3 regions of the Sedimenticola selenatireducens genome follow, and region 3 is predicted to be linked to each of the others. Evidence: predicted binding sites of a transcription regulator. Region 3 holds the regulator's gene; each other region holds the start of a gene.
What was found. Region 3 encodes FNR, which switches genes on or off when oxygen is low (the NO sensors DNR and NnrR bind a similar motif). Its sites were predicted from a motif close to TTGATNTANATCAA; they were not measured.
Positions count from the first base shown of each region.

Region 1: ACHZBF_RS09330 (hydrogenase expression/formation protein) is a predicted target of FNR. The motif match lies at 1,299-1,312, and genes of this name have one in related genera.
Region 2: ACHZBF_RS02990 (hydrogenase small subunit) is a predicted target of FNR. The motif match lies at 944-957, and genes of this name have one in related genera.

Region 1 covers NZ_CAXXYC010000003.1:1,223,416-1,225,688, reverse strand. Annotated here, with positions in the region: gene ACHZBF_RS09335 (HyaD/HybD family hydrogenase maturation endopeptidase) at 693-1,178, shown strand; gene ACHZBF_RS09330 (hydrogenase expression/formation protein) at 1,421-1,804, shown strand; gene ACHZBF_RS09325 (hydrogenase small subunit) at 1,914-2,273, shown strand, end outside.
Region 2 covers NZ_CAXXYC010000002.1:88,110-90,382, forward strand. Annotated here, with positions in the region: gene ACHZBF_RS02985 (acetyl-CoA hydrolase/transferase family protein) at 1-813, shown strand, start outside; gene ACHZBF_RS02990 (hydrogenase small subunit) at 1,117-2,250, shown strand; gene hybA (hydrogenase 2 operon protein HybA) at 2,260-2,273, shown strand, end outside.
Region 3 covers NZ_CAXXYC010000003.1:201,304-203,576, forward strand. Annotated here, with positions in the region: gene rnhA (ribonuclease HI) at 1-203, shown strand, start outside; gene dnaQ (DNA polymerase III subunit epsilon) at 200-955, shown strand; gene fnr (fumarate/nitrate reduction transcriptional regulator Fnr) at 948-1,706, opposite strand; gene ACHZBF_RS04590 (CTP synthase) at 2,070-2,273, shown strand, end outside.

The DNA of each region.
Region 1 (2,273 bases), 1.0 Mb from region 3:
TGGAGTATAAGATAAATCTAATAATTAATAAAAACAGTAACTTATGATTGGCTTTTGGCTTCAAGATCATGATAAGTCACGGAAAAAAAAGGAAATTCAAGAAAACACAATATATTGTGTTTTTGCTGAATTTATTCACAACAGTTAGTGGTATCGCCGGAGTGTCGCGGAGTATCCACCTGCGCCTGCACCCTGTATGGGCAGGCTCAGGTGGTCTTACTGAAGTGTTGAGCCGAGGATTATTTAGTTGCGTCCTCGGGTTTAGCTGTAGCAGGCTGCTGTGGAGCGGCGGGTAAATAGGGAGTGCCATAGTAGGGGTAGTAGCCGTAGGGTGCATAACCATACCCATGTCCATATGGCGGGTAACCACCATAATACGGATAGCCACCGTAGTACGGATAGCCGCCCCACGGTCCCCCGGACCACGGGCCACCCCAGCCGTCCCATGGACCCCATCCCCAAAATGCGTTTGCAGATAATGGTGCCATAGCCGCAGAGGTGGCTATGAGTGCAGCAGTAAGAACTCGACTTATCTTAATCATGTCATCCCTCCGATTAGGTCGTCTGAAAAGGAATTGTCGCAACGTTAGAATAATAGCTTTAGTCTTAGGTGGTTTTGATAGAGATCATATAGTTAGTAGTAAATAATAAATTAATATACATGTAATTAATATTTATCAGGATGACCCAAGGTGAGCAAGATAAAAACAACCCTGGTGCTGGGCGTTGGCAATAACCTGCTAACGGATGAGGGGGTGGGCATTCATGTCATCAATCGGTTACAGGAACAGTTTCCGCACAAAGAGTCTGTCACCTTTGTCGACGGCGGCACATTGAGTTTCTCACTGGCCGGATTGTTGGCTGAGCATGATCAGTTGATTGTGGTGGATGCCGCCAGGACAGGCGGCAGCCCTGGCAGTGTGGTCTGCTATGAGGGCAGTGATATGGATCGCTACCTGACGGGCAATCGGCAAAGTGTGCATGAGGTGAGTCTTACTGACTTGTTGGATATTGCCCGTCTCTCTGATCATTACCCGGAAAAACGGGCGCTGGTGGGGATTGAGCCGGGAAGCCTGGACTGGGGGGAAAAGCCTTCGGACCCGGTTGCCAAGGCGATACCATCAGCAGTGCGCATGGTGGTCGACTTGATTGACCGTTGGGGAGTCGATGGCGATTGATCGGACCAGTCTCCCGTCTGTTCCTCATACTTCTCAGCGCACTTCTGTGCGAACAGCTATGTATACTAAGTTGCTGTTATTACGCATTAAAGAATAATTTTAAAGAAAGCAAAAGGTAACGTGATCTGGGTCATCATAGATTTTTCTCAATCGGGATAGTCTTGAGACAAAGGATAAATAAGTATATGAGCGTATTCGATCAAACGGATTCTGAATCGATCCCAAGTCCAGAGATGCCTTACATGACGCACATGACACACAATACCCTGCCATTGTTGAATGAGGTACGGCATGCGTTGAAACGGCTGGTACGGACCGGTGAATCCACTATTATTGACCTGCGCGCCATCCCGTTTGGACCGGGTGATGAGGAGCATCTGCTTGACCTGTTGGGTCAGGGTGAGGTGATGGCGACCTTGGACGCCTTGGGTAAAACGACTGTCAAGGAGTCCCGCTTCAGTGGCGTCTGGATAGTGGATCATTACAATAGCGAAGCTGAGCGCATCGCGTTTCAGATCGAAGTGATTGAAATCCCGGAACTCTTGCGCGCCCAGGCAGATGACATGTATGAAAGCCTTGAAAAACTGGATACAGTGCTGGATGTCGAGATGCACAGACCGGAGTGAGAGGCAGGTGTAGAACGCATAGCAGGTGATCGCGGTGGACGATATTCGATCGTGATGAAAAGAAAAACAGAGACTCAACAGAAATCGGTATTTAGATAAGGGAGGTAACATGGCTGAAAAAAGCACCCTGGGTGACAGCCTGAGGCGTCACGGGGTTTCAAGACGCGGTTTTCTGAAGTTTTGTACTGCAACCGCCTCACTCATGGCGTTGCCGCCAACCATGGTCCCCGCCATTGCGGCGGCCCTGGAAAAGGCGAAACGCCCGTCGGTCATCTGGCTCTCTTTCCAGGAGTGCACCGGCTGCACGGAATCACTGACCCGCAGTCACTCCCCATCAGTTGAGAGTCTGATATTCGATCATATCTCCCTGGACTATCACCACACCCTGCAGGCGGCGGCCGGTGAGGCGGCTGAGGCGGCCCGGGAAGCGGCCATGCATGAGAACAAGGGGAAGTACATCCTGGTGGTG
Region 2 (2,273 bases), on a different contig from region 3:
CATGGGGACGGCTTTGTGCATATCTCCCGGATAGACCACTATATCGAAGTGGACGACCCAATACCGGAGGTGCCGCGCCCGGTTCTGGGGGAAGTGGAGCGGGCGATTGGTAGACATGCAGCGGCATTGATCGAGGACGGTGCGACCCTGCAGATGGGCATCGGCGCCATACCGGATGCGGTGCTGGGAGCCTTGCACGGCCATCGTCATCTTGGGGTGCATACCGAGATGTGGTCGGATGGTCTGCTGGACCTGATTGAGATCGGCGCGGTGGATAACTCACGCAAGAAGAGTCACCGGGGCAAAAGCGTCTCCGGCTTTATCATGGGTTCGAACCGGGTCTATGAGTATATCGATGATAATCCCTCGGTGATCCAGGCGCGCATCGACTGGGTGAATTCGCCCCATGAAATTGCCAAGAACCCGCGGGTCACCGCGATCAATTCGGCTGTCGAGGTGGACCTGACCGGCCAGGTGTGCGCCGATTCCATCGGCCACCGGATCATTTCCGGGGTGGGCGGGCAGATGGACTTCATTCGCGGCGCCTCGCTCTCGGAAGGCGGCAAGCCGATCATTGCCCTGCCAAGCCGTGCGCGAAACGGTGCCTCGCGCATTGTACCAGCCCTGAGGTCTGGTGGTGGGGTGGTGACCACCCGTTCACACGTTCACTACATCATTACCGAATACGGGGTGGCCAATCTCTATGGTCGCACCCTCAATGAACGGGCAGAGGCGCTGATAGCCATCGCCCATCCCGATGACCGTGAAATGCTGGCGCGCGAGTGGCGCGCCATTCGCGCAGTGAGTGGTTGAGATCAGCATGGTATCTCCGTTTCCAGGGCCAAGTGTCGGCAAACGGAATGCCCATTTGGTTTCTTCTGGCATGAAAAGATACTTGTCGTTTGCGTAGCGATTGTGAAATAAAACCTTCCAATATGCCTTTCTGACATATATCAAATTCCCCGCTAAGCACATGAGTCGCTGATTAAAATTCCCCATACCTTTTTCCTGGCATGGAAATTGTACTTAGGCCTGGAATGACAGATCTGAAGCTGTCAGGTGAACAGACTTACAGAATAACTCACCTTCCAGGACCGACAATTGAGGTAGGGGTTAATGAACGACGAGCGCAATTTCGAGCAACTCGAGAAGAGACTGGGCGTATCGCGGCGGGACTTTATGAAGTTCTGTACCGGCGTGGCTGCGACCATGGGACTGACCACCAGCGATGCGATGGCCATGGCCAGTGCGGTTGCCAGTCCGAAGGCGAGGCCACCGGTAATCTGGCTTCATGGTCAGGAGTGCACGGGCTGTACCGAATCCCTGTTGCGTTCCGAGCACCCCACCATTGAGACCCTGATCCTGGATCTGATCTCACTGGACTACCATGAGACCCTGGCGGCCGCCGCCGGTCATCAGGTGGAGGCGGCCAAGCAGGCCTCCATGAAGGCCAACAAGGGCAAGTACCTGCTGGTGATCGAGGGGGCCACGCCGGTCAAGGATGGCGGCATCTACTGCAAGATCGGCGGCAAGACCATGCTGGAGCATGTGAAAGAGGCGGCCGAGGGCGCGGCGGCTATTGTTGCCATCGGCTCCTGCGCCTCCTGGGGTGGCATTCCCTCCAGCGGCATCAATCCGACCGAGGCCAAGGGTGCCCCGGATATCCTGACCGACAAGACCGTGGTCACCATCCCCGGATGCCCGCCCAATCCCTATAACTTCCTCTCCACCGTGCTGCACTTTGTCACCTTCGGCAAACTGCCGGCACTGGATCACCTGAACCGACCCAAGTTTGCCTACGGCCGACTGATTCATGAGAACTGTGAGCGTCGTCCGCACTTCGATGCCGGCCGTTTCGCCCTGGAGTTTGGTGATGAGGGTCATCAGAAGGGCTACTGCCTGTACAAACTCGGCTGCAAGGGGCCCGAGACCTATGCCAACTGTCCCGCTGTTGAGTTCGGTGACGTGGGGGGCGGTGCCTGGCCGGTCGGTGTGGGACATCCCTGTTTCGGCTGCACCGAGCAAGGTGTTGGCTTCACCAAGGCGATTCATCAACTGGCGGATGTGAAGACCCATGCGCCACCCAACGCCTTCCCCTATGTCAACGACCGTCCGGGTACCAACAGCGCCACGCCGGGTGCCGCGGCACTGGTGGGCGGCGTGATTGGCGCCGCAGTGGGCGCCACTGCCATGGCGGCCAGGAAGCTCGGCAAGAGCGAGCAGTCGGGTGACGGCGACAAGCAGGCATAAGGGGGCGTTATGAAACGTAGAGA
Region 3 (2,273 bases):
ACTGGATCGGCAACTGGAAACGGAACGGCTGGAAAACCGCCGCCAAAAAACCGGTCAAGAACAGCGACCTCTGGCTACGACTGGATCAGTTGGTGGCGACCCATGATGTGCACTGGTCCTGGGTCAAGGGGCATAGCGGTCACCCGGAAAATGAACTGGCGGACCGGCTGGCCAACAAGGGTGTGGAGGAGTTGGGGTTATGAGTACACGGCAGATTGTACTGGATACGGAAACCACCGGTCTGGAACCGAGCCAGGGGCATCGGATTATCGAGATTGGTTGCGTGGAAATGGTGGACCGGCGCTTGACCGGGAACAACTTCCACCAGTACCTGCAGCCCGACCGGGAGATCGATCAGGCGGCGATCGAGGTGCATGGAATCACCAATGAGTTTCTCGCGGACAAGCCCCGGTTTGCAGATCTGGTGGATGATTTTGTCACCTATGTTCATGGGGCGGAACTGATTATTCACAATGCGCCGTTCGATATGGGGTTTCTCAATCACGAGCTGAGACTGTTACCGGGCGAGCATCCGTCACTGGATACCATCTGCAGTGTGGTGGATACCCTGGTCATGGCGAAAAAGATGCACCCTGGGCAGCGCAACAGCCTGGATGCCTTGTGCAAACGCTACGACATCAACAACAGCCACCGGGAACTGCACGGTGCACTGCTTGATGCGGAGATTCTGGCCGACGTTTATCTGATGATGACCGGAGGGCAGGGGGCACTGTCACTGGATGCGGGTAGTGGTGAAAATGAGTCCAGTAGTGAGCGGATTCAGCGTCTGGACCCGGCACGACCCCGGTTGAAAGTGGTCCAGGCCAGCGTTGACGAGCTGGCCTCGCATGGACAGCGACTGGAGCTGATTGAGAAGAGTGCTGGTGGAGGCTGTCTGTGGCGGCGCCTGGAACATGCAGAAATGGCTGGTACCGCAAGGGACGAGGTCAAGTGACCTGCTGCTCACGTACGCCGGCCTGGTCGCCGCGTTGAATCTGTTTCAGCCGCTCAATATCGACCAGTTGAACATGTTTTCGCTCCACTTTCAGCAGGCCATCGTCCTGGAAGCGGGTAAACAGGCGGCTGACGGTCTCTACCGCAAGGCCGAGGTAGTTGCCGATTTCATGGCGGGACATGCTGAGGTAGAAGTCAGAGGGAGAAAAACCGCGCCGCTGGAAACGTCCGGACAGACTCAATAGGAAGGAAGCCAGTCGCTCTTCGGCATTGCGCTTGCCCAGTAGGGTCAGCATATCCTCATCATGGCCAATCTCCCGACTCAGCAGCCGGTACATCTGGTGCTGCAGACTGGGTATGGTGCTGCTCAGCTCTTCGAGTAGGGTGAAGGGGATTTCGCAAACTGCGGTGGTCTCCAGGATTTTGGCTGAGCAGTGGTGAATGCCAGTCTCAATTGCATCCAGACCGATCATTTCACCCGGTAAGTGGAAGCCCAGAACCTGCTCGCTGCCGTCTTCACCCGGATCAAAAGTCTTGACCGTTCCGGTTTTGACCACATAGATGCATTGAAATTTATCGCCCTGGCGAAACAGGTGATCGCCACGGTGCAGCGGTCTGTTGCGCTTGACTATGGCGTCAAGCAGATCCACATCTTCCGGGGTGAGGCCCATCGGGAGGCACAGGGAAGTAAGACTACAGTTCCTGCAGGCAACCTTGATGTTGTCAAAAGAGATAACCTTGTGTTCGCTCACGGCGCAACCTTACTTCTCCATAGGAGCTGACATTTTGCAGATTGCTTTGCTCTGGATCAAGTTACTTTTCATCTTGTCTCAATCCGCTGTCTCGGATCGGGCGTGAGGAGCGGGTGATTTCTACCCGATATCCAGCGGTTTCGGCGAACCGAATCAGTGGCTTGAATGGATGTCATGCTGTCGGGGGTTATTGCCGCAAACGGTGTGTGCCTCGTTTTGGTGCGCAGATACCGTGATCTCCTTGCGAGCCGGTTCTCAGGGAGAATTATTTACCGGCCTTTTGATTGAGGCTGCAGCCGCTTTCGCGTACTATTAAACCCCGTCCTGAATGATTTTTTTCCTCCACCACAAGACATAGAGTCTATGACCAAATTCGTATTTATCACGGGCGGTGTAGTTTCCTCGCTGGGCAAGGGTATTGCCTCAGCTTCGTTGGCCGCACTGCTGGAGGCGCGCGGCCTTAAAGTCACAATGATCAAGCTGGATCCCTATATCAACGTGGATCCGGGCACCATGAGTCCCTTCCAGCACGGGGAGGTGTTTGTTACCGAGGATGGCGCCGAAACC